2 linked regions of the Salmonirosea aquatica genome follow. The protein of the gene in region 2 interacts with the protein of the main gene of each other region in a pairwise test. Links are inferred from orthologs where the notes say so. Each region holds a gene or a part of one and is shown on either strand. Other genes may lie near its edges.

Region 1 (14,992 bases), 620 kb from region 2 along the record:
TGCATCACATCCAATATATCCATCGGAAAACCCGCCGGGTATGCATATTGCAGCCGGATCCACTCAATACCTTCCACATCTGACAGCCGGGCGAGGAGGTCAGATAAGTTCCTTTTCTTATAAATATCAAGTCCGTAATAAGTCAGGTCCTGGGCGATGAGAATCAGTTCTTTGGTACCCCGTCGGGCCAATGACTTTGCTTCGGTCACTAATTCTTCGATGGGCCTTGACACATGGCCGCCGCGCATGAGCGGAATGGCACAAAAACTGCACGGGCGGTCACAGCCCTCGGCAATTTTGAGGTAGGCGTAGTGCGTGGGCGTGGTGAGTAGCCGCTCACCGACCAATTCATGCTTATAGTCGGCTTTCAGGGTTTTGAGCAGGCGGGGTAGCTCGTTGGTACCGAACCAAGCATCTACCGTCGGAATTTCCAGGGCCAGTTCGTCCTTGTAGCGGTGCGACAGGCAGCCCGTCACGTACACTTTATCCACTACACCCGCTGCTTTGGCGTCGGCGTAGCGCAGGATAGTGTCGATGGATTCTTCCTTAGCTCCATCGATGAAGCCGCAGGTATTGATGACCACGATCTGCGCATCGTCTTTTTTGGATTCGTGTGCCACGTTGTAGCCGTTGCCTTTCAATTGGGTGTAAAGTACTTCCGAGTCCACCAGGTTTTTGGAGCAACCCAGCGTGACAATGTTGACTTTATTAGTACGTATTCCTTTGGTTTTCATAAGTATGCCGCAGGCGATAAGCCCCAGGCCGGATGCTTTTTATGTAAATCGCTTAGTATGAAGCGAAATTCGGGCTGCAAAGTTCGGAAAAATTAAGGTAACAATCCTTTTTTGATGAAACCAAAGTAGGAGTAGCTGGCTGAAAATGGAATTTTGGGGAAGTATTCGTCGATTATATCCCAACGTACGCTCTCCGCTAACAGAAATCGGTCGCCATTGGTGAGGTAGTAAATTCGATAAGACAAACCTAATCTTGCTTTATGGACCACTGCCTCAATTCTTTCTATATCGCCTTCCCGCAATGTCAGGGACCGATCACGAAGTCTTATTTCGAGCGAATGATCGATGGGGTTGGTGGTGATGCTGACGCCTCGGACGTAAGGCCAGTGGTTGAGAAGCAGGGAGAAGGCCAAAACGCCTAAACCTGTACTACCCGTGAAAATCAGGAATAGCAGGAAATGGAAGAATAATGGATGGACAAGATCAGTAGAAGGGGGTACCCATATAATCAATCACAAGTAGGAAGGCTATTCCCTGCGCTATGGATATAAAGCCCATTATTCCGTAAAAACCCATAAAGTATCCCCGCTTCGAAACCTGGTACACGCGCCGGACTTTGAGCGGCGAATTCCCACCAACCGTATCGCGGGTAAGGCGCAGGAGCCGCCAGATTCCCCATGCAAATAGCCCGAAAATGAAGAGGAATATAAGCAAGGTACCCATAGCAAAGAATTCGTTCGGCTTATCGGTTCAATTGCGCTGCTTGGGGTATGGTAGGTACCCTACGCTTATGTCTGTGGAGGGGAAGGTTTTTGAAAAATTCAAAAATGGCATACGCTCCCTTTGTTTTGTCGGTGATGATCAATGCTCGGCCATCACGCAAGGTAAAACGGAAGTAGCTGTAAATAAACCTATAACCTTCATTGGAAAAAACATCGACCATTTCTATATCATTTTCGCTTAACACGTATTCATCCTCATCGGTTTGTACGGTCAGGACGCGTGCTTCTGGGTCAAAAGTTAGAATACGATCTTTGGTATATTTCCAGTAGTTGACATTCAGAAGGAGGATGTAGGAGGCTACCCCGGTACATAAAAACGTGAGTAGCAGATAAATAGAATAGACTACCCAGTAAGGAGTAGAGTCATTTATTCTAAGAGGCTGGGACAAGAGGGTTGTGAAAAAAGTGCCGAACACCAAGAGTAAGATGACCAGCAAAAAATCCATTGAAAAAAGGTAGAACCATGCTGAGGTACGGTAGGTGCGCGACTGGTAAACCGGTTCGAAAGTTTCGTCACTCGCACGAACTAATTGATAGATTATTAAAGCCCAGGGACCGACGGTACCTCCAAGTGTAATAAGTACAATCAGAATTGTTTCGCCCGTAGTCATCCAGACAGAAATTAAATCATAATTCAGGCTTCGTTGATTACCAGCATATCATTTACGCTAATCTCAAAATCGGGCAAGACGGGTGCGGCGGAGCAAATATCGTTTTCCAGGCAAGCCCGCACATCGCGGCGGGAAGTATAGACGTTGACAACTTGCTCTTCAGGAATCACAATCCACGCTATTTGTACCCCGGCTTTGAAGTACTCTGTGAGCTTGCGCTCCATCTTGTTGATCTCATCATTATTTGAAATAATCTCAATCACAAAAGCCGGAATCATTTCATTCCCTTTTTTACCTTGTACAAGTTGCTCATAGGTAAAATACGCAATGTCAGGGCGACGAAGTTGTATTCCACTCAGATGGACGTTCTGTTCCGCGATCAGCGCGCCTACCTCCGCATACCCTTTGCGAAAAAACAATCTGCTCAGGATGCCATAGATATAAGCCTGTTCTTTATTCATACCTGTAAATTGAATAATTTCCCCGTCATCCCACTCATACTTGAAGCCATCGTTCGGCTCCCAGTCAAGGAAAGTTTCCAGGCTTTGGGGGAGGGTTTCGGTAGTGGTTTGTGAAGTCTGGAGCATGATTCAATCGGCTTTTTTCCAAATATACAAAGAAATGCGTCAGAATATTTAACCTACTTATTGGGCAATTTTCCTACTTCTTAAATAGCGAATCCACGAACTCCTCGCGGTCGAAGACTTGCAAATCATCCATTTTTTCGCCCACGCCGATATACTTCACGGGGATTTGGAACTCGTCGGAAATACCGATCACCACGCCGCCCTTGGCCGTGCCGTCGAGTTTGGTGACGGCCAATGATGTTACCTCAGTAGCTTTTGTGAATTCGCGAGCCTGAATGACGGCATTCTGCCCGGTACTGCCGTCCAGAACCAGCATCACTTCGTGCGGAGCGTCGGGGAGTACCTTCTGCATCACGCGCTTGATTTTGCCCAACTCGTTCATCAGATTGACTTTGGTATGCAGACGTCCAGCTGTGTCGATAATGATGACATCCGCGCCAATCTCTACGCCTTTTTTCAGCGCGTCGAAGGCTACGGCCGAGGGATCGGTGTTCATACCGTGCTCGATCACGGGTACCCCTACGCGTTCGCCCCAGAGTTTGAGTTGGGTCACGGCGGCGGCCCGGAACGTGTCGGCCGCTCCCAATACTACCTTGCGGCCCCGCTGCTGAAACTGATGCGCCAGTTTGCCAATGGTGGTGGTTTTACCTACCCCATTGACCCCTACGACCATAATAACATAAGGTTTGGGCAGATGTTCCGTTTCAAAGCTATCCGTAACGCCCACAACAGATCCTTCGGAAAGCAAGCCCGCCACTTCTTCGCGCAGGATGCGGTCGAGTTCGTTGGTCGAGGTGTACTTGTCCTGCGCCACGCGGGCCTCGATGCGGCGGATGATCTTGACGGTGGTACCTACCCCTACATCCGAGGTAATCAGGATTTCCTCCAGCTCGTCGAGTACCTCTTCGTCCACGGTGTCTTTGCCCACCAAAGCCCGCGAAAGTTTACCGAAGATGCTATCCTTGGACTTTTCAAGTCCCTTATCGAGTGTTTCCTTTTTCTCTTTGGAAAAAAAACCAAATATGCCCATACCAGAAGTGGTTGCCCACCATTAAAGTGTTGAGGGTGCTATGTTTATAAAAAGCCATGCTAACGCAGAACCACTTGGAGGGGTACCTTAGCAACTTGCCCAAAAATAAAACAAAAAAAGTCCCATTTAGGGACTTTTCGTGTATTCGGTCGTAAAATCAGTCTTTTAGGCTGATTGCGCTTATCGTTTTAATACGTCCTGAACGGTATCAGTAGGTACCATTTCCTCTTTAAAAGTGTAGGCACCGGTTTTGGGCGATTTCACCGCCTTGATCACTTTGGCGAAGGTCCTGCCTCCTTCTTTTTTCAGGGTTGCAACTACTTTCTTAGCCATATCTATGAATAGTTTATGAATTGCGGGCTATACGGACAGAACTCATAGAAGTAGCCAACCTGATCCGATACCACCCCCAACGGGTTGTATATTATTTAATCTCTTTATGAACCGTATAACGACGCAGGTACGAATTAAATTTCTTCAATTCTATACGCGTCGGCGTATTCTTGCGATTCTTAGTCGTGACGTAGCGTGACATACCCGGTACGCCCGATCCTTTTTGTTCGGTGCATTCCAATATAACCTGAACTCTGTTACCTTTCTTAGCCATTGCTTTGCTTCTTTTTTACAAATAGGATTGCAAAAGTAAGGCTTATCCCTAAATTAGCAAAATCATTTTTTAAAAAAGCGAGAATTATTTCATCTCCCAGGCATCAGACGGTTTTTGATTGATTTTTTTTCAATACTCATTCTATTTTATTGTTCACAATTTAGGAAAATGTACGAGGTTTGTGCTTTATTGATAGAGAGTCTGTAACATGGCATGATTGTTTCAATCTCTCCTATTAACTTACTTCTTACCCAAATTCAGTCTCCGTATGGCACTCAAAAAACTAACCCTACTTGCTTCGTCGCTGGCCTTTGCCGCCTGTGTTGGTATAAGTTGCTCTTCCAAAGAAGATAAGGCCCAGTATGATAAATTTTACGGCAGTGGCCGCGCTGAGCGCGAGGAAACCGCCGGAGGTGGAAGTTTTACTCCCCGTAAGGACAATGACGAAACATTTGCAGACAATGAATTGAAAGTGAATCCTGACTCGATCAACTCGCTTTCGGTAACTGAAAATGCGGATTCGGAGCAAGGTACCAGTACCGCGCTGACCGAAGGGAAGCCCGAAACTGCCGGCAAAACCATAGCGGAAGTTTCGGAGAAAGAGGAAGCATCCGCTAAGAAAACTGACGAGGCGCCTAAGCAAAAACCTGTTCCGGCGGATATTGCGGCTCTGCTCAATAAAAATACCTGCTCAGCCTGCCACAAACCCTATGACCGACTGGTAGGCCCGGCTTATTCAGAAGTTGCTAAGAAAAAATATTCCATTGCTCAAATCGTGGAATTAGTGTACAAACCTCAGCCCGAGCATTGGCCGGGGTACCCACCTATGGCTCCCATGACCCAAGTACCCAGAGAAGAAGTAGAGAAGTTGGGAAGATGGATTAACTCCCTATAATATATATCTAGATCATCAAAAAAGGCTGCTCCATCTTATAGAAGCAGCCTTTTTTGTTCACTGGCTAAAGCGGTATAAGCTGAATGCCCGCCGGATCACATATTCTGTGGAGCTACCTTTGCCTCACGCAAGGCAAAATACACGACTACCCCAAAACAGAACAACGGCATGACAAAGGCCGTATTGATACTCTGGGTAGCGTCGGAAATCTGGCCTTGTACTCCCGTCAATACCGCACCGCCCAGGATAGCCATGATGAGCCCGGAACCGCCAATTTTGGTGTCCTGTCCCACACCACGCAGCCCCAAGCCGTAAATGGTAGGAAACATCAGCGACATACAGCCCGAGATACCTACCAAAGCATATACGCCTACATACCCTCCCGAAGCCATGACGGTACCTGTCAAGATCAAGGCCAGGACGGCCAGGCTGGCCAAAAGCCGATGGGGCGCAATGAACCGCATCAGGTAGGTACATACGAAGCGCGATAACAGAAATAGCACGAGCGCAGCCAGGTAATAGCTGGAAGCCTGCTCTTCGTTGACGTTTAATTCCTTCATCACGTAGCGGATCGTAAACGACCAGGTACCTATTTGTGCGCCAATGTAAAAAAACATGGTAATCACCGACCAGACATACGACCGTTTTTTGATCAACCGTCCCCAGGCTTCACCGAAGTTGAGCGAGCTATTTTCGTCTGAGGCGGTAGGCATTTTATTAAAAAATATAAGTAGCCAGATCAGAACCAGAAATAAAGCTACCCCTACATAAGGCCCCATCACACCCGTCAATTCTTCGGACTGAATAGCTTGCAATTGCTCGGGCGACATGGAGGCGCGTTCTGCTTCGCCTGCTACATTCAGTTTGGAAAGAATGAATAGTTTGCTGAGAAGTACCCCGATGATGGAACCAATGGGATTGAACGACTGCGCCAGATTGAGGCGCTGGGTGCCGGTTTCCTCAGGTCCCATAGCGATAATGTAGGGATTGGCCGAAGTTTCGAGCAGTGATAAGCCACCCGCCAAAATGAAAAGCGCCGCCAGGAAATGCCCATAGACCATGGTTTTGCTAGCAGGATAAAAAAGTAACGACCCGCCGATAAAAAGGCCCAAGCCAATGAGAATGCCGGTTTTGTAAGTATATTTTTTGATGAGGATAGCAGCCGGAATGGCCAGACAAAAGTATGCTCCGTAGAAAGCGTACTGCACAAAGGTAGTCTGGAAGTCGGACATGCTCATGATCCGCTTGAAGGCTGAAAGCAGCGTGTCGGTCATGTTATTGGCCAGGCCCCACATCAGGAACAGGCTGGTGATGAGAATAAACGGGAGGATAGGAGTTTTTTTCAGCATAAGGTGTTTTTTTAGTGTAGGAAGAGTGGGAAGGGGGAATCATACTTGCCTCGGGGAAAAAAAGCCGGGAATGAACCCGTACGTCCCCATATTCTGTTAAAGTCCGGATTTTCTGACCGCTCTTTGCCATTCTCTTTTGTACTTTTATCCCATGAATGTACCTCTGCAATACGATTACCGCCCCGAGCACCTGACCCATTCGGAGCCGAACAAATATGGGCTCAGTGATTTGCGGAAAGAGGAGATGATTCTGAACATGGGTCCTCAGCATCCGTCTACGCACGGGGTACTCAGGCTGGAGATCATTACCGACGGCGAAGTAGTGGTCGATGTGGTCCCTCATCTGGGGTACCTGCACCGCTGCTTTGAAAAGCACGCCGAATCGCTGCCTTTTAATCAGATTATCCCCTATGTCGATCGCATGGACTATGTGGCGGCCATGAACTCAGAACATGCCTACGTAATGGGCGTGGAGCGCATGCTGGGCATCGAAAACGATATTCCCAAACGGGTAGAGTACATCCGGGTATTGGTGGCCGAGCTGAATCGCCTGGCTTCGCACTTTGTGGCAATAGGTACCTATGCAATGGACATTGGGGCTTATACGCCTTTCCTGTGGATGATGCGGGATCGTGAACAGATTCTTCGCCTGTTGGAATGGGTTTGCGGCGCGCGGATGCTGTACAACTACATCTGGATTGGCGGGTTGTTCTACGACCTACCCGTGGATTTTGAAGAGCGGTGCGCCGAATTCATCCGATATCTAAAGCCCAAGCTTATCGAGCTGCAGCAGTTGGTTATCGAGAACAAAATCTTTATCCAGCGTACGGCCAATGTGGGCGTACTGCCCATGCCAACTGCGATCAATTATGGTTGCACGGGTCCGGTCCTGCGCGGCTCGGGTCTGCGCTATGACTTGCGGCGTGTAGACAACTACTCGGTGTATCCCGAACTGGATTTCGACATTCCCATCGGCACGGGCGAAATGGGTACCCTGGGCGACTGCTGGGATCGGAACTGGGTGCGCGTGGCCGAATGCTGGGAATCCGTGAAAATCATTGAGCAATGCCTGGCAAAACTAACGACCGACTACGCCCGTACCCGCGATTTTGACCCCCAGGCGATGGTACCTAAGAAAATCCGCCCCAAAGCCATGGACTTCTACGCCCGGGCCGAATCGTCCAAGGGCGAGCTTGGCTTTTTCTTCCGTACCGATGGACGTTCGGATGTGCCCGTACGCTGCAAGGCGCGTGCGTGCTCTTTCCATAATCTATCGGTCATCAGCGAGATTTCACGCGGCGGCCTGCTGGCCGACCTGGTGGCCGTCATCGGCTCGCTGGATTTGGTGATGGGGGAAGTTGATCGCTGAGCGCGAAACTCCTGACTTTGAACCGCAAATCTGTAAATTACTGAGTTTACAAAAAAAGCCGCTTCTGATCAAGGCAGAAGCGGCTTTCATAATTATTGGGTGTCAGATTGTTAGTGCAAACTTACACATTTTCGGTTACTTCAACCAACTCATGTTGAACAAGGTACTCCGCAATCTGTACTGCGTTGGTAGCGGCTCCTTTGCGCAGATTATCTGCTACAACCCACAAATTCAGCGTTTTGGGCTGCGTTTCGTCGCGGCGTATGCGACCTACAAAGGTATCGTCCTTGCCATGGGCCGTCAATGGCATAGGGTAAAGGAAATTCTTGGGATCGTCTTGTACCACTACGCCTTCGGTGGCTTCCAGGATAGCCCGTACTTCGGCCAGGTCGAATTCATTTTCAAACTCCACATTGACCGCCTCCGAATGCCCGCCGATGGTTGGGATACGAACTGTGGTAGCCGTGACCGCAATGCTGTCGTCCCCCATGATTTTCTTGGTTTCGTTGGTCATTTTCATTTCCTCCTTGGTGTAGCCGTTGTCGAGGAATACATCGATGTGCGGCAGCACGTTCAGGTCGATGGGGTGCGGGTAGACTTTCTTGATCGAATGGTCGCCTTTTCGCTCGGCAAAAAGTTGATCCACAGCCTCTTTGCCGGTACCTGTCACCGACTGGTAGGTCGAAACCACCACGCGCTTGATTTTATATTTTTGGTGCAAAGGATTCAGCACCAGTACCATCTGAATCGTTGAACAGTTGGGATTAGCAATGATTTTATCTTCAGGCGTCAGCGTGTGGGCGTTGATTTCGGGTACCACCAATTTTTTGGTGGGGTCCATGCGCCAGGCCGATGAATTATCTACCACCGTAATACCCGCTTCGGCAAATTTCGGAGCCAGATTGAGCGAGGTACCTCCGCCTGCCGAAAAGATCGCAATGGCAGGTTTGGCCTTGATGGCTTCCTCAAATCCCACCACTTTCACCTGTTTACCTTTGAACGTGATTTCCTTGCCAATGGAACGCTCAGAAGCAACGGGCAGCAATTCCGTCACGGGGAAATTGCGCTCGGCCAGTACTTTGAGGATTTCGCTGCCCACCAAGCCGGTAGCACCTACGACTGCGATTTTCATTTTTAGAATTGATTTGAATAAAACATGAAACGGGAATTGATAAAATTGGCGCAAAAATACAAAGAATATCCACACCTTAATTCAGGGAACCTGAAAATCAATAGTCCCAGCGGTGTACCGCGAAAGGCGTCACGCAGAAGTCGAGCCGAATGTCCCACGCATTCACATCACTGATGGCATCGATGGGCTCAAAAAAGGACAGGCCGATTTTTAGAGTATCCGACCGGCATTCGGCCAGGAAACGGTCGTAATAACCGCCGCCATAGCCTGCACGGTTGCCCTGTCGATCATAAGCCAGCAAAGGAACCAGGACGGCGTCGATCGAACGGAGGTCAAAGATTTGGGCAGAACTGGCGTCGGGTTCATCGATCCCCCAGCGATTGACCGAAAATACCGTGGTGTCGTCCCATACGTAATGTTCCATGCGGCGGGTACCAGGAATAATGCGGGGAGTAGCCCAGTCCAACGCCGGAATCTTGGTTTGCAACAGTTGGCGCAGCAGACGGGTATCAACTTCTTGGCGGGAGTCAGCCCCCAGGAAAGAATGAAGGTACCTCACTGAGCGTTCCGTAAGAATATGGAACAACCGACCGGCGATCAACCGGCTCAAATGTTCCGTTTCAGCGGGAGTGAGTTTGGCTCTTTCTTCGAGGAAAAACACCCGACTTTGCTGCTTGGTCAAGATCACTCTTCTAGAATATTAAACCTGAAATCCAGCGGATCGAAAGCATCGAACAGTATTTTGATGAAATTTCGGTTGTTCAGATAGAAGTTCAGGAAATTGTCGTGTCGCTCCTGAGGGGTACCTTTGGGAAAGAAAGTGTCCAGCAGATTTTCCAACTGACCTACCTGAATGCCGTGCTTACGTTCTTCGGCCTTTCTAATGCGTTTTTCCAGCTTTTCCAGGGAATTATAAAGCCGCGCCCGCTCGGCCAGCACGGCCTTTTCCAGGGTAGAGTCCACATCTACAGCCTTGTGCACTACCTTAGAAAGTACCTCGGCAAAGGAATATTTCTCCATATCCAGCGAAAGCGTATGCTCCGAAAGCCGCTCGACCAGATCGCGTTTTAGCTGGTATTTTTCCTTAAAAATAGCTTCGTACGTGAGCCCCAGTTTTTCGACCCGGTGGCGGCTGGCTGCATTAACGTACAGCGCAAAATTGCGCGGAATCATCATGGGAAAAGGTACCTTATAATGGTCGAACACATCCTTCAACTGCAGCCAGTAGGGTACCTCCGAAGGACCACCGATGTAGGCTAGGTTAGGTAGGATAATTTCTTCGTACAGCGGCCTGAGTACCACATTGGGACTGAAACGCTCAGGATGTTCGGTGGCTTCCTGGCGGATTTCAGCTTCGGTAAATTGCAGATTTGTATTAATTATTTTAAAGGTACCCTCGGCTCGGATAATGCGCTCGCGCAGGCCCTCCGTTAAATAAAACAGGTTGATTTCGCGCGCGTGAATCGGTGTGTGGTACCCCAGCTTCTCGAGTCGGGCAGTCGTTTCTGCTACCAGGCCACCGGAAGTTTGGTTAAACAATTCGTCTTCGATGACAGGCAGGAAGTGACTTTTGAGCGCTGCGTCGTCCGCGTCCAGGGTCACCAGTCCTTTTTTCCCAAACAGTTCATGCATATAACATCGCACGGCACCGGCCAGGGTTTCATTCTTAAGGTAGGCTTTTCGGAAAATGGGAACGGCTTCGGGGAGCTGGTTCAGAATTGTTTCAAGTTCTTTCGGATCGAGCCGGCCCACGGCCCCACGAGGGGTACCTGACCAGGTATATTTTTGTCCGAAAAGATTAAAAGAAGCGATCTCGGCAAAATCGTGATCTTCGCTGGCCATCCAGTAAACAGGCACGAAATCGTAGTCAGGGTAGGTTTCTTTTAAAACGCGCGCCAGATTGACCGTCGTCACGATTTTATAAATGACGTACAGCGGCCCAGTGAAGATATTCAGTTGGTGGCCGGTGGTAACGGTGAAGGTGGTTTCGTTCTGTAACAGCGAGAAATCAGGCGGATTGGAAATCCCTGCGTACTGTTTTGACAGAATCTCAACCAGGGTTTGTCGTTTGGCCGGATCAAAGTTCGTTCGTTGCTGTATCGCTTGCTTGGCCTCGTCGAGGCTAGGAAATACAGTATAAAAATCGTTCAGTTCGGGTTTTTGATCGAGATAATCGAGCAGAAGCGGGGGAAATTGACCCGTGGTACGTAGCGCAACGGAATGAAGTTTCATCGAATGTAGGTAGGTAGCTTTTGGCTGTTAGCGAATGGCTGATGGCTTTGGAAATAGGAGACTGAACAAAAAGCTGCAAAATAGTTGATTTAAGAACTATATGCCATTCCGTTAAGTTTCGACCATTCGAAAAGCCTTTTTTATTCTGAGCATTTTACAAAAAAGCCGACCCTGAATCAGAATCGGCTTTCTCAACGTAGTAGTCGTATTGGTTCTTAGTTGCGCGGACCTTGGCCCGTACAGTCTTGATTTTCCGCCACGTCGGAAAACGTCTCTTTAAAAAATATACTTGTTTTCGGCCAGCATGGCATCGGCAATGCGGCGGCGGGCCTCCTTCAGATTCATCGGATCGATTTTGGTGAAACGCTTCAGACCCATTAGCATGACCCGAAGCTCATCGCCTTCGGCAAAAGAGGTGATTGCCGAGCGACCTGCCGAATTGATCTTGTCCACGGCCTCGTGCAAATATGCCAGAGCCATATCTTTGGGCAAGGCCACAGCCGCTTCGTCCTGCTGACTCATGAGTTTTTCTACCCGCAGCAGGGCCGATTCGGCCGCATAGATTTCAATAATCATATCCGCTACATCCATCAGGATTTCCTGCTCGTGCGAAAGTTTCATCATGAACTTCTGCACGGCAGCACCAGCGATCATCAATGCGGCTTTCTTTAGGTTCTTCAGTACTTTTTTCTCTTTGGCAAAGGGTACCTCGTCATCCTCGATCCCAAAGTCGGGGATGGACATGATTTCCTTCGCCACGGCCGTGGCAGGACCCATCAAGTCCAGTTCGCCTTTCATGGCCCGCTTCAGAAGCATATCCACAATCAGCAGGCGGTTGATCTCATTGGTACCCTCAAAAATACGGTTGATACGCGAGTCACGGTAGGCCCGCTCCATAGGAGCATCGGCCGAATAACCCATACCGCCGTAAATCTGCACCCCTTCATCCACCACGTAGTCAAGTACCTCTGAGCCGTGTACTTTGGTGATAGCGCACTCGATGGCGAATTGCTCCACACCTTTTAGTTTGGCTTCGGCATCGCTCATACCACCTTGCTTCAAATCTTCCACGGCGTCGTCGATATTTTGCCCTGCGCGATAGCATGCGGTTTCCGACACGTAAATTTTCAAAGCCATTTCGGCCAGTTTGTGCTTAATGGCACCAAAACGACCAATCGAGATACCGAATTGTTTACGTTCGTTGGCATAATTGATGGCATGATCCAAGGTACCTTTGGCCCCGCCCAGAACTGCTACCCCTAACTTGATGCGGCCAATATTAAGAATGTTCACGGCAATCTTGAACCCGTTGCCTCTACTTGATAGTAGGTTTTCGACCGGGACCTGACAATCGTTAAAAAATATCTGGCGGGTATCCGAACCTTTGATGCCCAGTTTTTTCTCCGGCTCGTTCATGGTGATGCCTCCGAAGTCTTTTTCTACGATAAAAGCCGACAGGTTTTTATCCGTCTGGCCGCCCTCTTCGATCTTGGCAAAGACAATGAATAAATCCGCGAAGCCCCCGTTGGTAATCCACATTTTCTGCCCATTGAGATTGTAGTGCTTCCCGTCATCGGAAAGTACCGCTTTCGACTTACCAGAATTGGCGTCCGATCCCGAGTCCGGCTCAGTCAGGCAATAGGCGGCTTTCCACTCGCCCGTGGCGAGCTTGGGCAGGTACCTGGCCTTCTGTTCCTCGCTGCCGTAATATACGATAGGTAGCGTACCAATTCCCGTATGTGCAGACTGTGCCACTGAGAACGAATGGCCCGTTCCCAGGCTCTCGGCCACGAGCATGGAAGTATTGAAATTCATGCCAAAACCGCCGTACTCTTCTGGAACGGCAGTTCCCAGTAGGCCCAATTCACCGGCTTTGTCCATAAGCGATGCCATCAGCTCGGGCGATTTGGCTGCGTCGATTTCGTCAAGCCGGGCATGTACCTCGGTGCGCAGAAAATCCCGGCAGGTGGCGGCAATCATGCGTTGCTCCTCCGTAAATTCTTCGGGAATGAATATTTGCGATGCGTCGGTTTCCTGAATCAGGAATTCGCCGCCCTTGATGGAAGCTTTATCTTCAACAACTGACATAGACTTTTATTTTTCGGGTTTGGGAAATCAACCAAGTAGTATGCATGCATACTATAATAGACAAGGCAAATATAAGCAGTTCGATAATAGTATGCAAGCATACTATTATCGAACTTTTCCTTTCTAAAAAAAATGGCTGGCTATTTTTTCATGACCCTGAATAGCCGGACGTATTCTCCGTTGGATTCTACGCGCACAAAGTAAATTCCCGCCCCGATGGATAAGCCTGAGAGGTCGATTTGGGCGATTGAATTATAAAAGGACACCCATTTGGCGGGGACAGAAATGCGTTGCCCGGAGGTATTCACCAGCGAGAATGAGTAAGCAGCCGATGGCTGGCTTTCGGGGAGCTGGATATTAAAAACATTCTCGAAGGGATTAGGGTAGCTTTGCCATTCATCGAGGCTGGTTGCGGTCTGGATTGAATCACCGGGAGCAATACTGAATCGTAGCGAGTTGATGAGTACCAAAGAGTCCATTTTATAGGCTTTGGCTAAAAGGGTGTAGCTTCCAATATAGGGTGCAAAACCACTTTCATCATCAAAAAGGGCGTGCGGAAATTTTCGGGATGTGGCGTTGTGCCTGTAGGGTCCGCTCAGGCTAAAATCCACCCGGTCGAACTCAAAATTGCCATAGGCGTAAATGTTCAGTAAGGGGGGCATCGACCCTGCCCGCAGCGTGTCAGCCTCTTTAAGCGTGCGAATAAGCTGCCGATCGATTGCACGACCCGAGCGCAACAAGTCAAAAGTAAGACGGGGAATTTCCACATTCAGAATAAAGGGGGTATCCACATAGCCACCCACATTGTCGTAAGCACGGACAATGATCCGGTATTCGCCCACCTGAGGTGGAATGCCCGAAAACTCGTTGAGCGAAAAAGTAAGCCAGGTAGGCAAGTTCTGCGCCGTAATCAGAGCGATATAACCATCACCATCCCCGAATATGTTGGTAGGTAAAGTATACTTAAAAGGTTCGTTTACCTTCGTGAATTTCACAGGAATCGTATTCTGGACGTAGGGAGCATTATTCAGAAACCTGGGCTCTACTACCTGAATCGTAAAGTATATCTCCACAAAGGCATTCAGATCATCATAGGCTTTCAAAGCTACCCGATAATCGGCAGCCTTTGTTGGAAAGCCCTTAAACTGGCCATTTTGAAAAGTCAGCCACGGGGGTAGTTCACTAGCCTCGATGCGACTTACCGTTCCATCGTCATCCACAAATAAATCGCCAGGAAGCGTAAACAGAAACGACTCGTTGACCGCCGTTACCACATTGGCCAGATTTTTCCGTACTGTGGGAGGTTTATTGGCATTTTCTCGGGTATCAACCCGGATGGTCAGGTAGGCCTCCGTGACAGCGCCTTCGTCGTCAATGCCCCTTACCAGCAGCCGGGAATCTCCCAGTACGGTGGGCGTACCGGTCAGCACGCCATTTTCATACCTCAACCAGCTAGGAAGCGAGGGTACCTCTACGCGCATGATGCTTCCGTCGCGGTCGGCGAAGGTATCCGTCGGCAGCCGGAAGGTAAAGGCCCGGTTCACCGCGATAATTTGCATGGGTATAGGATTCAATA
Region 2 (15,021 bases):
CTTAAAAATGGTATCTTTGCGCCTTGGAGAAAATATTGACTCTGACCCATGAAAATCGACCACGAAGCATTACAGAAAATTGCCCACCTGGCCCGCCTGGAAGTAAAACCTGAGGAAGAAGCGGCGTTGCTGACTAGCATGGAAAGTGTGCTAACCTGGATGGAGCAGCTTAATGAACTGGATACCGAAGGTGTAGAACCCCTCACGCACGTAACCGACGCGGTCAACAACTGGCGTGAAGATGTGGCTAGCAATACGCTTTCACGGGAAGAGGGCTTGAGCAATGCGCCCAGCCACGATGATACCTACATCAAGGTACCCAAGGTAATCGAGTAGTGAGGTGAGGTACCCTGGGTACTTTCATTGTCCAACCAGGGAAAAATCATCAGCATCGAGATGAGCCGGAAAGCGCTGCCGGTATTTTTCCAGCGGCTCTTTGGCCAGATGCACCACTTTCTCGCTTTCGGCTTCGCCCAGGTCGGTGCTCACTTCGCCCAGGAAATCCACGACGATTGAACCTCCCCGATGGTCAATGCCGTTGCCGTCAGTTCCGATACGGTTTACGCCCACCACATAGCACAAATTCTCGATGGCTCTGGCGCGCAGCAAAGTATTCCAGGCATAGGATCGGGCAGCTGGCCAGTTGGCCACATACAAAAGCAGGTCGTAGAGGTTTTGGCTGTTTTGCCGGCTCCAAACCGGAAACCTCAGATCATAACATACCAGCGGGCAAATCCGCCAACCTTTCCAGTCGACGATCAGGCGCTGACTACCTGCTTTAAAAACTTCGTGCTCGGCACCCATGCGGAAAAGATGCCGCTTGTCGTAAACCTCATAGGTACCATCGGGCCGCACACAGAGTAGCCGGTTGTAGTAGGTACCCTCTTCTTTGACCTGGAAACTCCCGATCACCAGGGCTTGGGTCTGGGCAGCGATGAGTTTCATCCAGCGCGTGGTTGTGGTGTTCATCACTTCGGCCAGCGCGGGAGCATCCATACTGAATCCCGTTGAAAACATCTCGGGCAGCACAATCACATCGGCCGCCTCGGAGAGGGAAGCCAGCTTTTCTTCCAGCACCGCCAGATTGGCCGTTACATCTTCCCAGACCAGATCGGTCTGAATCAGAGCGACAGAAAGATTGGAGAAATGCTCGTCCTTTTCCAAAGCATTTACAAGTACCAAGTTCAAAAAAATCTTTAAATCAAAAGGGCTACTTGCGGCTATAGAATCGCATGCGGTAGTCCACATCTACGATGCCCTTGGCGATGTCGTTGAGCTTACGCTTGAGGAGTTGTTTTTTGAGCGTGGGCAGGTAGTCCGTAAAAAGCTTTCCTTCCAGATGGTCGTACTCGTGCTGAATAATGCGCGCGGCGGTACCTTCATACTCTTCCTCGTGTTCGTTCCAGTCGAGGTCGCGGTACCTGATCCGTAATTTTTCGGGCCGGAACACATCGCCCCGAATCCCAGGAATACTCAGGCAGCCTTCTTCAAAAGACCATTCCTCGCCCTCCTCCTGTAGGATCTGCGGATTGATGAACATTTTCTTGAATCCTTCCAGCGACGGGTCTTTGTCCTCTTCTTCCTCACCCTCATTCATCGCAGTGCCATCCACCACAAACACGCGAAGGTTCAACCCTACCTGCGGAGCAGCCAGTCCCACGCCCGACGCATCGTACATGGTTTCGAACATGTCCTCCGACAGTTTTTTCAGATCCACTTCGTCTTTTTCAATCGGCCTCGTTACTTTCCTCAGAATAGGGTCACCGTAGGCCACTATGGGGTAAATCATTGTCAATTAACTATATATGAAAAAATCGCTTCGTAACAGGTGCATTACCGTAACGGATTCAGACGCTGACTTTCCATGTACGACTGTAGGATAATAGTAGCGCTCACTTTGTCAAGATTTCCCTTTTCTCGGCGTTCGCTCTTCTTGCTGCCCCCCGCAATCATGGCTTGCAGTGCCATTGAGGAGGTAAACCGCTCGTCATGCGCGTGGATGGGAATATCAGGAAAGGTACCTTCCAGTTTTTTTATGAACGTCCTGACGGGCTGCGTGTTGTGCGTATCGGAGCTGTCCAGCCGGCTCGGCATCCCAATCACGATGGCTTCGACTTCTTCCCGGCCGATGTAATTTTTCAGGTAGTCCAGCAACAGATGCGTCCGCACCGTTTCCAGCGCCGTCGCAATAATCTGCAGCGGATCTGTTACGGCCAGGCCGGTTCGTTTGGTACCATAATCGATCGCCAGGAGTCGGGGCATGTGTTAATTTTGAGTGATGGAATGAGTGAATGATAGAATATTTGCAGTCAGATTCTATCCACTCATTCAAAATTGGAAAATGCAAAGATAGTTGCTTTCGTTTGCTTTTGGCAACAGTTACGTACCTGAACAGGAATCGATTCCCTGATGTTAAAGTTTCTTAATACGTTCGCCGGCCTGCCGGCTTTATCCCACAGACTGGCCTTTTCCCTATCTTTGCCCTCATGATTGAAAAACGCTGGATACCTGTCGCCGAACCTACTTCCGAACAGCGGGCCACTGCCGTGGATCTGGCCGCCCAACTCAACGTCAGTCCGTTTCTGGCCACGTTGCTGGTGCAGCGCGGTGTGGGTGATTTCGAAGCGGCGCGGAGTTTCTTCCGACCCGATCTGTCATCCCTGCACGATCCTTTCCTGATGCGGGACATGGACAAAGCTGTGGAACGCCTCACCTCGGCGATGGCGGCGGGCGAGAAAATACTGGTATATGGCGATTATGACGTGGATGGTACCACGTCGGTGACGATGTTCTATGGCTTTCTGCGTACTTTGTACGACCAGCTCGACTACTATATTCCCGACCGCTACACCGAAGGCTACGGGATATCCACCCAAGGCATCGACTGGGCAAAGGAAAACGGTTTCACCCTGATCGTGGCCCTGGATTGTGGCATCAAGTCAGTAGATAAGGTAGCCTATGCCAACACCCTGGGTGTCGATTTCATCATCTGCGACCACCATCGTCCCGGTGAGGTACTACCCGCCGCGGCCGCCGTCCTGGACCCCAAGCGCGACGACTGCGCTTACCCTTATAAGGGACTCACCGGCTGCGGGGTAGGTTTCAAATTGCTGCATGCTTTTTGTTTGCAAAACGGCCTGGATCTGGAGGTACTTTACCCCTACCTGGATTTACTGGTGGTGAGTATTGCCTCCGACATTGTACCTGTTACGGGCGAAAACCGGGTGCTGGCTTATTACGGCCTGCAGCGGCTGAACACCTCGCCCCGCGCTGGTTTGAAAGCCCTGATCCAGATCGCTGGCCTCCGCAATGTGCTGGATATTACGAATGTGGTATTTGGCCTGGGGCCGCGCATCAATGCCGCCGGGCGCATCAAGCATGCCCGGGAGGCTGTACGGCTGTTGTTGTGTGAGAATGAGGAGGAAGCGGGCGAATTTGCCACGCAAATTAACAAGCATAACGCCGACCGACGCAAGTTCGACACCAGCATTACCGATGAAGCCCTTTCCATGATCCAGCAGGATGCCTGGATTTCGGGCGCCAAAAGTACCGTCCTCTATAAAGAAGACTGGCATAAAGGCGTCATCGGGATTGTGGCGAGCCGTTGCATCGAGCATTTTCACCGCCCTACCATCATCCTCACCAAATCCAACGGCAAAGCGGCCGGATCGGCCCGTTCGGTGCCGGGGTTCGATGTGTATGAGGCCATCGAGGAGTGTTCCGAGCTATTAGAACAGTTTGGCGGACATACTTTCGCCGCGGGCATGACTCTCCCTATCGAAAACATCGAAGCCTTCCGACAGCGTTTTGACAAAATCGTGAGCAGTCGCATCTTGCCGGAACAGCTCACGCCCATGATCGGGGTGGACATGGAAATCGAACTGGAGGAAATTTCCTGGAAATTTTACCGGGTACTTAAACAGATGAGCCCGTTCGGGCCGGGTAATATGACGCCCGTTTTTGTGAGTCGACAGGTGCACATTGCCAAAAAACCGACGATCATGAAAGAAAAGCACATCAAGTTCGAGGTATATCAGGGCCAGTCTCCGGCCTTCACAGTGATTGCCTTCGGTATGGCGCACATTTACCCCGACCTGATGAATGGCCAGCCTTTCGATATATGCTATCACCTTGATGAGAATACCTTTCGGGAGAAGACCACGTTACAGTTCATGCTGAAGGACATAAAGTTTGGAGAGCCTACATGGAAACAGAGCAACTAAAGCCCGTGGGTGTCGGGGAACGCCTGGAAAGGATTCGGGTTGGGGATGCCGACGCCTTATCGGCGCTTTGTCTTGAAATATATCCTCAATATTACCTGCATCTCTGGCACGACAATGGAGCATGGTACCAGCACATGCGCTATAGCCCGGCGGCACTGGCCCGCGAATTAGCCGATGCGCAAACGGAATTTTATTGGATCAAAAAAGAGGGGTACCCTGTAGGGTACCTTAAGATAAATCTTTACGCCCGGCCGGATGTAGATGCCCTACCCGGCGCTGGTCTGGAAATCGAGCGGATCTACCTGCTCAGAGCCTACGCCGGTATGGGCCTGGGGCAAGGCGCCATGGCCTGGGCGGAAGCAGTGGCCCGGTGGCTTGGACGTGACTATGCCTTTCTGTATACAATGGACAGCAGCGACGCCCGTTGGTTTTACGAGAAAATAGGGTACGAAAAAAGAGGAGAAACGCGTTTGGCTTTTGAAAAAATGAAGCCGGAGTACCGGGGCATGTACCTGATGATAAAAGAGCTACGATGATACTAAGAACCGAGAATCTGGTTAAGAAATACGGCGCAAGGCTAGTCAACGACAACGTCAGCTACCAGGTGGAGCAGGGCGAAATCGTGGGGCTTCTGGGGCCCAACGGAGCCGGCAAAACGACCTCTTTTTACATGGCCGTAGGGTTGGTGAAGCCTAACAGTGGCCACGTGTACCTCGACGACCGCGACATTACCCGGCTGCCTATGTACAAGCGGGCCCGGCTTGGCCTGGGGTACCTGGCGCAGGAAGCCTCTGTGTTCCGGCAGTTGACGGTAGAGGAAAATATCAAGGCGGTGCTGGAAATGTCGGACCTTCCCCGGCAGGATCAGAAACAGAAAGTAGAGGAACTCATCGAAGAATTCAGCCTGGAACACGTGCGCAAAAACAAAGGCATGGTTCTATCCGGCGGGGAGCGTCGCCGCACCGAAATCGCCCGGGCTTTGGCTGTCGATCCTAAGTTTATTTTGCTCGACGAACCCTTTGCGGGCGTAGACCCCATTGCCGTGGAGGATATTCAGACGATCGTGGCCAAGCTCAAGCACCGCAACATCGGTATCCTGATTACCGACCACAACGTGAACGAAACCCTTTCCATCACCGATCGGGCGTACCTTTTATTCGAAGGAAAAATACTGAAACAGGGTACCGCCGAAGAACTTGCCGAGGACGAGGTGGTTCGGCGGGTGTACCTGGGACAAAGTTTTGAATTGAAACGAAAGGTTTGAAAAGAATGATGAGTGATGAAGGATTATCTGCTCATTACTCATCATTCTTTTCATTCACTGAATCTTCTGCCACACTTCGTGTATGGGATCGCCTTTGCTGCTTTTTCCGGCGTGATCCCAGCGGCCATCTTTCAGCGCCCAATCGAAGGTAAGGTCGGTACCTACGCGATAATTATCGCGCGAGAAGAATTCGATGTGCTCGGTATACTTCCCGTTTTTAATGTCGTAGGTACCCCCGCCCGTACCATAAAAGCCTTTTACCGCCGGATCGATCGCCGCCCATTGAAAGCGGGTACCTGATAGGATTTTTAACGTTTTGCGGGTACCGGTCTGATGAATTTCCATCATGTCGCCCGTACCGTCTTTAGCCCGCCCCGTAATATGCCACGTTCCGGCCATCGGCACGTTTTCGGCGTCGTCCACCAGCATCCACACCAGCTCCTCATCTTCGCCCCTTAAGGTCAAGATCTTATCTTTCCGTACAATGGTATAGACTACCGGGGTGTTGATCTTGGCTGTGTCGTCGGTGTTGAATTCCGTCAGGTAGGTCATTTGGTCGCCGTCCATCGTAAAAGATCCGCCTTCGGTACGGTCGAAATATTTGTTGAGAACACTATACGAAGCTATCATCAGGTAGTTGTCAGCCACAATCATCATGGCAGTGCTATTGTTGGGCTGTTGCGACCGCCACGCTCCTTTGATGGACTGAGCTTTTACGGTGGAAAAAAGGAGAATAGCGGTTAGGAAAAAAGGTATTATTATCTTTTTCATGATGAATAGCGTTATGACGATTTTTGATTACGCTAAGGTACTCAAAAATCGTTCCAGCGGCCCGGCAGCTTACTCGCACTCAGCCATCTGGTAGCTAGTGGTGGCTAATTACTCACAAATTTCTCCTACCTTTTTGGCTAAGGCCTGATCAAAGGCCTCCCGCTGCTCCACAGTTTTGTAGCGCACATCAAACAAACTGTCCATGACATACGTCAGCCGCGTGGCCAGTTCGCCCGTCCGCCGGGTCAGGGATTCTTTCAGTGAATCCTCTTCTATTTTCTGCTTTTCGGTAAGGGTACGGTTGGCTTTCATCAAAGAATCCCCACGCAACCGAAATTCATTCGCCGCCTGGAAACGTTCTTCCTTTAACTGCCGCGCCTGGCATTCCAAGTCAGCCATCAAGGCTACGTCCTGTTCCTGCACCTTGCTCTTATCACAACCCGCGAAAACAAACCCGAAGGCCAAAGCCATCAGGAGACGCTGTACCCTTTTCAATTTACCAGTTTTTGTTTTCAACTTATTTTACGTTTTGCGGCCATTTGATTGCATTCAACACGTTGTCCCCCAGACCACGGCCTAACTGTAAGCCCAGCTGATTGTCCATGTTATAATGGATTCCACCGTAAAGCCGGGAGTCAGCGCACTCTTCCGACATTTGTTTGAAATTGTTGAACTTCCGCACCGAGAAGCCGTGCTGTAATTGCGACCGGTCCGTGAACGGGTACACGCCGTCGCCGTTGGTGAACAACTTGATGAACACCCGCTCGCCCACAGCGGCTTCGGTCGCGTGACCTGAGGTGTAGGCCGGGAAGGGGGGGTACCTATGACGGTTTTGAAGGCCGGATCAATGTACTTTTGGATGTAGCTGACCGGACGAATCAGGTTGAAATCGTACTTGACCTTCCAGCAGGTGATGAACGCGTCGTTTTCGGCTACACCCAGCATGCCGTAACCCACGGCCGATTTTTCGAGCGTCGCACCGGTTTCTTCCAGCAATTGGGTCAGAATATTGAACGTGTGGCCCGTAGGGGTACAGGTAGCAAAGGGATCATCGGCCCAGAAACGCGCGATTTCCTGCTCTTCCGCTGACTTTCTGCTTACAATGGTATACACCTGCATCGCGGCTTTGTAAAAATCCGACTGCGAACTGGTGGAAAAAGCAATGGGACTGACCGGAGCCGCAAACGCCATGTTAGAGGCTAGCATGGGGCGGCATTTTTTCCAGTGCGGACTCATGGGCGTCAGGTTATTGGCATCGGTGGGTACCCATTTGCCATCACCCGTCACGGGTATGTAGGGCTTTGAGAATGGGTTGAGGTAGGCCTCATGCCCTCCGTCTTCTTTGGAATACTCAAAAATGGCCAATGCTATATCCTTGCCCAACTGTTGCGACAAATTTGCGACGAGCTTACTAGCCGCATCCGGAGCAAATTGAGTATGGTACCCCGCCTCTTTTTCATTGATGGTTGTAAGGTTTTTCTCGCTCAGGTTCTTGCCAAACTGCAGGCGCATCATTTCGGCGACAGCGGCATTGGCAACGATACCCCAATGGTACCGGATGCTCAGGGCATCCGCCTGGGGCATGTCGGCAGGCGACAGGCCATTGAGTTGGCCCGCCAGTGACTTGGCATTCGGGATTCCACGGTACACCGCTTCGTAGGTAGTAATACCTGTATAGCCAAACGCCCGGGCCGCCTGGGGCGGTAGAAAACCCGGGGTTTCCTTCACAACCCGGCATTCCAGCTTGAACCAGTCGCGCAGGAAGTCGGCCGAATAATCGGAAGCCAGATTGGTTGCGGGTGAGTTGGGGATAATCTCTTCTTGGGGAGTACAGGCCCATACCAGGGCCATCAGCATCAGGAGGATGGATATTTTTTTCATCTTTGTGTGTGCTCTTTTTGATTCTAAAAAAAGAGTAGTAGAGCAATAATTATACCGAATTTTATTTCAAATCATTCCTTTTTTGCCTAAAAAATCACCTGATTGACAGTCTCCTATCGTTCAAAACAGCTAACTAAGCACCTCATGTAACACATCCAGTGACTTAATATCACCGAGTGAATCGAGATGGATTTTATAAAAAAACAGCAGCATGTTCAGCAGCGACAGACGTCTGGGCCGATCAAGCGCTACAGGTACTCCGAAGGGCGCCGACAACCATATCTGCAACGCAGTACGCTGAATGGCATCCGGTGACGCCGGATAATGGTTGGCCCGTAGTTCGTTGGTCAGGTCGGCCGAGGTTTCCATGCCAAAGCCCAGATAGAACGACAGTTGCACGAGGGTATGGATATGAAAATTCTCGTAGCCGCTCTCAGCGTTGTCGAGGTACCCGATGGCGTCTTCCAGAAACTCGAAAAGAGGCATATTCTCTTCTTCTTCCCGCAGCGATTTGCTCAGTATTTCGGTCAGGAAAAGCGCCAAGCTGGATTTCACAACCTCGAACGGTAGGCTGTGAAAGGGTACCCGGCACTTGATTTCCGAGATCCGGTGCAACGTGTCGGTTTTGTTTTTATGATATACCACCAGGTCCAGTAGCGTCAGCGGCTGAAACAAGGCAATGCGGTTGGCTTTGGAGCGACTGCTCCGGACGCCATTTACGATGTAGCTCTGAATCCCAAATGCCTCGGTATAGATTTTGGCAATAATGGATGACTCCCGGTAGCGGATATAACTCAGGGCAATACCTCGGGTTTTGTGGAGCATCAGGTAAATCTTTTATTCCTGCAAAAATACAAAAACCTCCTGACAATTCAGGAGGTTTCAGGTAGTTACTTGCAGTGGCTATATCTTCGAGAACAGGTACTTCATCTCGGTCGCGATTTGTCGGCAGCGCGCGTCGTAGGTGCTCGTTTCGGCCGGGGTACCATCCGATTCCTTAGGATCAGTATAGGTAATGGCAAAGCGCTTTTCGGCTCCGGGAATGTAGGGGCAATTCTCGTCGGCGTGACTGCATGTCATGAGTGCCGCGAAGCTTTGATCGGGATTGGGATGCTGATCATACACTTTTGAAAAAGCGATTACGGGCGGTAGCGCCTCATCGAAAAGGATTTTGTACGTAGGATTCTCCCCTTCGCTGGATCTGATGATTACAAATCCGGCCCGTTTCAGAGCGGCTACGGTTCGGGGGTTGCAGGCCGTGGCTTCGGTTCCGCCCGAAAAAGCCCGGATGCCCGGAATGTCGTAATGAGCCGCCGCTGCCTGCGCCCACACCTGCCCCAGATGACTGCGCCGCGAATTGTGCGTACAGATGAACATTAGGCTGACCGGCTCAGATCGTGCCGACTTGCCCGCGATATAATTTCGGAGTTCGGTCAGTACGGTTTGACGATCCTTCGGGATGGTACCTATGTTCAGGGATTCCAGGTAGGCCCTAATTTCGGAAAACAGCACCCTATTGAACAAGTTTTAAAGTATAATTAGCAGCATCCACTTCCCGGCTCACAGCAGGCCGCGTCGTTGGATACGATTGATGGGTTCAGCATCTCAAAGGTACCCTTCCTGGCCCCACCCGGCTTGCTGGCAAAGAGCGTAATACTTTCAATATTTGCCGTTCCGTTACGGAAATCCGCAATTTCTGCCGCCGACAGGTACTGGCTTAGGATATCATCAGGAATAAAAATGGCTTTTTGCTTCTGAATCGTTAGATTCTCAAAACCCGCTTCGGCGGCAAGGGCCAGGTACTCTTCTTTCGGGATGGCGCCCGTCACGCAGCCCGCGTACAGCTCGGCGGCCTGGCGCAGGTTGTCGGGCAGGGTACCATTGAGCAAGATATCGGAAATGCTAAAATGACCCCCTGGCTTCAGGACCCGGGCTATTTCCTTGAACACCTGCCGCTTGTTGGGTACCAGGTTCAACACACAATTGCTTACGACCACATCGGCTACTTTGTCATTCACCGGCATATTCTCAATGTCGCCCTGCCGGAACTCCACATTGTTAAAACCCCGTACTTCGGCATTCTTACGGGCGCGGGCGATCATTTCTTCCGTAAAATCGATGCCGATCACCTTGCCTTCGGCGCCGGTTTCGTGCCGGGCCACGAAGCAATCGTTGCCCGCACCTGATCCCAGGTCAATCACCACATCGCCTTTTCTTATTTGGGCAAATTGGGTAGGCAGTCCGCAACCCAGTCCTAGATCGGCCTCCGCCGTGTAGCCTTCTACTTGTGTGTAGTCGTCCGTCATGATGTTATAGACTTCCTGTGATACGGGTCCGGCCCCACAGCACGAGGCGGCATTGAGGGTCGGGTCTTGGCTAGCAATTTCGGCGTATTTCTTGCGGACAATTTCTTTGAGTTCCTGTTCGGTCGTTTCCATGGATTTATTGGTTTAGATGAGAAGTTATTATTGTAATATTACGATAGATTCAGGCAAAAAAATTAGCAGCAGGTAGCTGGCTTCAGGGTACTTAACAAACTCTCAAACGTTTGCTTGGCTTCTTCCCACACTACTTCATTGATACAGTAGCAGACGCGTGGCGGATCGATTTCACCCTTAATAATGCCAATGCGCTTCAGTTCTTTCAAATGCTGCGATACCGTGGCCTGCGACAAGGGCAGCTCATCTACCAGGTCGCCACACACGCAGGCTTTCTTCTCGGCCAGCAACCGCAGAATCGCCACCCGCGCCGGATGCGCGAATGCCTTAGCCAGTTGGGCCGTGCGGTTTTCCTGGGTAGTGAATTCTTCGGTTTTGGTGGCTCCCATGGCTAAGTAAATCTCTTTTGATTCGCCAAAAGTAGTGAAAGTTTTTATTAATCGTAATATTACGATTAATATTTTATAAAAAACGCAGATGGCTAGTTCCATTGCGGCAATGGAACTAGCCATCTGCGTTGAGACAAGGCCTTACTTCACCTCCTCCATTCCCAGCTCTTCTTCCCTATACTCCTCCCATTCTCCGGGGGTAGAAGGGATACTTTGGGTAACAATGCCGCGCCGTGAGGGGCGTTTTTCCGGGGCCTTCACGGTGAATGGCTTTTCGGTTTTGGTACCATCGGCGGTCATGATGACGACCTTATACTTGCCGGGCTGGATGTACAGATTTTTGTCTTCCGCTACCTCCAATTTGATTTCTTTTTCCTCCTTCTTTTTAGTCTCGTTGAGATACTGCTCATATCCCGCCTTACTATCGGCTTTCACCGTCTGATTCCAGGTTATGTAGTTGAGGCCCGCTTCGCTGGTGTCGGTGAGAGTAGCGAGTGTGAGCCCCTTGTCGGTTTGAATTTCGATGGTCGATTTTCCGGCGGCTTTGGTGTAAAACGGAATCTCATTCTTCAAGGGCTCCGGCTCTTCGTATTTCCGTATCCGGCCCCAGCGCTCATTATAAGTTATAGGGTCAAGGTTAAAGGCATACACGGGCTTTTGCCGCAGGCTATCGGCCAGTTGCTGCACCAGGCTCACATCGGCCACGTAGATGGAGCGACCATGGGTACCTACCACCAATTCCTTGTCGCGCGGATGTACCAGCAAATCGTGCACCGCCACGGCGGGCAGCCCGCCCGACATCCGCATGAACGAGGTACCTTTATCCAATGAAATATACACACCATGGTCGGTACCTACGTAGAGAATGTTGGCATTCACGGGATCTTCCTTCACGACGTTAATCGGCTCGGCGGGCAGGTCGGTGCCGATGGTTTTCCAGGTTTGGCCGTAGTCGGTCGAAGCGTAGAGGTAGGGCTGGAAGTTGTCATTCCGATAGCCATTGAGCGATACGTATACGGTACCTTCGTCGTGGGCAGAAGCCGTCACGCGGCTTACCCACAGATTCTGCGGCAGGGCATCCGAGATTTTGGTCCAGGTGTAGCCGGCGTCTTTTGATACCCACACCAGCCCGTCGTCACTACCGGCATAAATCAGGCCGAAGCGTTTAGGCGATTCGTCGATTGTGGCTAGGGTACCGAAGGGTACATCGCCTTCCTTGCCTCCCTTCGTAAGGTCATCCGAGAGTGTTTCAAAGGTTTCGCCCTTGTCAAGGCTGCGGTGGAATTTGTTCGAGCCGAAGTATACGATGTCCTGGTTGTGCCTTGACAGGTGGATGGGTGCCTGCCAGTTGAAGCGCAACTTGGGATCGCCGATTTCGCGGGGCATGGCCAGCCGTTTCATGCTGCCGAAGCCGCTCTTATTTTTATCGAGCCGGAAGTAGGTACCGAACTGAAAACCCGTGTACACGGTATTGTTGTCGCGCCAGTCGACCTGTACCTGCATGCCGTCGCCGCCCATGATGGATTTCCACTCGGGAAGAGGCGCGTTTTCGCGCGGTTTGGAAGTACCTGTCCACACGCCGTTGTCCTGCAAGCCGCCGTACACATTGTAGGGCTTTTCCATATCTACGGCAATGGCATAAAACTGTCCCAGTGGCTCCGAGTTCAGGTGCGACCAATGCTTGCCCCGGTCGTAGGTAACGTTCACTCCGCCATCGTTACCATTGATCATGTGGTCGGGATTGTTGGGATTGATCCAGAGGGCATGGTGGTCGGAGTGAACATTTTCCTTATCCACGCTCTTCCAGCTTTTGCCGCCATCTTCCGACAGAAGGATAGGTACCCCAAACGTGACCAGTACCTTAGGATCGCTGGGGGCGACAAAAATCTGCCCAAAATAATAGCCATAGGTATAGACCAAATCGAGAGGCTCATCATGGGTTTTCTGCCAGGATTTGCCTCCGTCGTCTGTTCTATAAATTTCGGCACCTTTCACGGCAGCCGAAATCACATCATCGTTGGCACCACCCACAAAATCGTAGATATCCTTTACCTGCAGCTTGCCGCTGCCGAGGTCTTTTTTGAGTTGGGCGGCGGAGTTTTTGGTCGGAAAATTCGATTTGTCCAGAAACTCATTGATGACCAGATCCGACAATTTCATGAAATCCTCCACCTTCATATCCTTCAACTGCTTTACCGTCAGCCCCTCCTCTTCCTTCTTATCCTCGGGCTTGCGTTTGTCCTGATTATCCACGAAGGCGTACATAATGTTAGGATCGCGGGGATAGACTGTAAGCCCGATGCGCCCTACGCCCTCGCCCTGCGGCAGGCCACTGGCCGGGGTACTCAGCAATTGCCAGGTACTACCGCCATCGGTCGACTGGTAGATGCCCGACGTTTTGCCCCCTTCCACAAAATTCCAGGCGCTGCGCTCTTTGTACCACATCGAGGCAAAAAGTACATTGGGATTGGTCGGGTGAATGTCGAGGTCAATGGCACCAGTGTTGTTGTCTATAAAGAGCGTTTTGGTCCAGGTTTTACCGCCATCGGTAGTTTTATATACGCCCCGTTCGCTATTCGGGCTATACAGATGGCCTACGGCCGCTACCCATACCGTGTTAGGGTCGGTGGGGTGTAGAATCACCTGTCCGATGTGGTGGGTGTCTTCCAGACCCATGTGTTGCCACGTTTTGCCCCCATTGGTCGACTTGTACACGCCATCACCCGCGTAGGACGAGCGGCTCGAATTGTTCTCGCCGGTACCTACCCAGATGGTTTGGCCGTTGGTTTTCCAGTCAACGGCCATGTCGCCGATGGTCATAGTGGATTCATGATCGAAGAGCGGCGTGAAGCTCATGCCGTTGTTTTCGGTTTTCCACAGCCCTCCCGACGCGTAGGCTACAAAAAATTGGGTGGGGTTGGCATCGTTCACGTCCAGGTCCACCACTCGTCCGCTCATATCCGTCGGCCCAATGGCCCGGAACTTCACATTATTGACCAGCGAAGCGGCAGCCAGCTTCTCGCGCTGCTGGTATCCTGCCGTACGCGCCGCGGCCGAAGTAGGTTCGATGCTGGCTTCGGTGGGGGTAATCGAGGTACCTTTCTTCTTTTTCTGCGCAAAGGTACCTAGGGGAATACCCACAAAAAGTAACAGAGTGTAGCATAGTATTTTTTTCATAGTGAGCCGATTAGCCAGGTAGGTTAAAAAATGTTGTTACGACAAAAATAGGAAAGCGCATTCAATAACAGGTGTATAATTTTTAAAACATACTGGGGCATTAGCCCCACACCCTATTCACTATGAAAACGGCCTATCTCGCCGGAGCGGATATGGAACAGATGTTTTGCATGTAAAGACATTAATTGCAAAAATTCAAAAATGTTGCTTCCATTTCCAGGCCGAATCCCGGATAATTATTTACCTACCACAACTCATGAAGTCATTACCAATCCTCTGCTTATCAGCACTTTTCACTCTTCTACTTTCTGTCAGTCACGCACAAACTCCGGCGCTGACGGTTTCCGAAACTAGCCCGACTACTACCTCCGGCACTGTCACAGGTACCCTGGTATACGAAAAAGAAGGTCAAAAGCTACCCGTTCAGTTCGGGAGCGTTGCGCTATTCCGCACCGCCGATTCGACGGCAGCGGGCGGAGTAATCAGCGATGAGAAGGGTACCTTCAAGCTTACCAATGTTACCCCGGGCCTATACTATATTTTGATTCAATCGCTGGGTTTTAAAGATTTTTCCGAAAAGAACATTATCCTGACCGCCGACAAGCCCAGTCTGGATTTGGGAACTGTACTTATGACCCAAACTGCCCGCGAGCTGAATACTGTGACTGTCACCGGGCAAAAGGAACTCATTGAGTACTCGCTGGACCGGAAGATTATCAACGTGGATAAATTACCTACTACCCTCGGCGGTAGTGCGCTGGATATTATGCAGAACGTACCCTCCGTGACGGTGGATATCGACGGCAACCTGAGTTTGCGGGGAAGTGAGAATGTGATTATTCTGGTGGATGGCAAGCCTTCGGGTTTGACGGGCATGG

What was found.
Region 1: the proteins of def (region 2) and GBK04_RS10700 interact in binary tests that used the Escherichia coli proteins (3 or more experiments, as listed by UniProt). The link is inferred for Salmonirosea aquatica from one-to-one orthologs.

Annotation. Positions count from the first base shown.
Region 1 is NZ_WHLY01000002.1:2,307,387-2,322,378, reverse strand. Bases 7,092-9,885 are described here. They hold GBK04_RS10700 (aspartate-semialdehyde dehydrogenase), read right to left. Parts: upstream 9,097-9,885; coding sequence 8,086-9,096; downstream 7,092-8,085. Other genes in these bases: bshC (bacillithiol biosynthesis cysteine-adding enzyme BshC), read right to left, coding at 9,781-9,885; GBK04_RS10695 (5-formyltetrahydrofolate cyclo-ligase), read right to left, coding at 9,194-9,778; GBK04_RS10705 (NADH-quinone oxidoreductase subunit D), read left to right, coding at 7,092-7,964. In the rest of the region: 30S ribosomal protein S12 methylthiotransferase RimO, read right to left, coding at 1-734; GBK04_RS30515 (hypothetical protein), read left to right, coding at 995-1,156; GBK04_RS10745 (hypothetical protein), read right to left, coding at 1,218-1,457; GBK04_RS10740 (PH domain-containing protein), read right to left, coding at 1,477-2,127; GBK04_RS10735 (Uma2 family endonuclease), read right to left, coding at 2,151-2,714; signal recognition particle-docking protein FtsY, read right to left, coding at 2,788-3,744; GBK04_RS10725 (DUF4295 domain-containing protein), read right to left, coding at 3,925-4,077; rpmG (50S ribosomal protein L33), read right to left, coding at 4,169-4,351; GBK04_RS10715 (c-type cytochrome), read left to right, coding at 4,620-5,246; fucP (L-fucose:H+ symporter permease), read right to left, coding at 5,342-6,595; more of GBK04_RS10705, read left to right, coding at 6,747-7,091; more of bshC, read right to left, coding at 9,886-11,328; GBK04_RS10685 (acyl-CoA dehydrogenase FadE), read right to left, coding at 11,605-13,416; GBK04_RS10680 (putative Ig domain-containing protein), read right to left, coding at 13,557-14,992.
Region 2 is NZ_WHLY01000002.1:2,922,947-2,937,967, reverse strand. What follows is about bases 1-2,823. They hold def (peptide deformylase), read right to left. Parts: upstream 1,790-2,823; coding sequence 1,211-1,789; downstream 1-1,210. Other genes in these bases: recJ (single-stranded-DNA-specific exonuclease RecJ), read left to right, coding at 2,487-2,823; ruvX (Holliday junction resolvase RuvX), read right to left, coding at 1,834-2,262; GBK04_RS13355 (amidohydrolase), read right to left, coding at 361-1,188; gatC (Asp-tRNA(Asn)/Glu-tRNA(Gln) amidotransferase subunit GatC), read left to right, coding at 49-336. Also shown: more of recJ, read left to right, coding at 2,824-4,223; GBK04_RS13335 (GNAT family N-acetyltransferase), read left to right, coding at 4,205-4,759; lptB (LPS export ABC transporter ATP-binding protein), read left to right, coding at 4,756-5,487; GBK04_RS13325 (hypothetical protein), read right to left, coding at 5,542-6,258; GBK04_RS13320 (hypothetical protein), read right to left, coding at 6,367-6,753; DNA repair protein RecO, read right to left, coding at 8,269-8,964; GBK04_RS13305 (arsenate-mycothiol transferase ArsC), read right to left, coding at 9,043-9,651; GBK04_RS13300 (arsenite methyltransferase), read right to left, coding at 9,678-10,577; GBK04_RS13295 (ArsR/SmtB family transcription factor), read right to left, coding at 10,640-10,966; GBK04_RS13290 (WD40/YVTN/BNR-like repeat-containing protein), read right to left, coding at 11,108-14,143; GBK04_RS13285 (TonB-dependent receptor domain-containing protein), read left to right, coding at 14,400-15,021. UniProt on the Escherichia coli protein: Removes the formyl group from the N-terminal Met of newly synthesized proteins. Requires at least a dipeptide for an efficient rate of reaction. N-terminal L-methionine is a prerequisite for activity but the enzyme has broad specificity at other positions.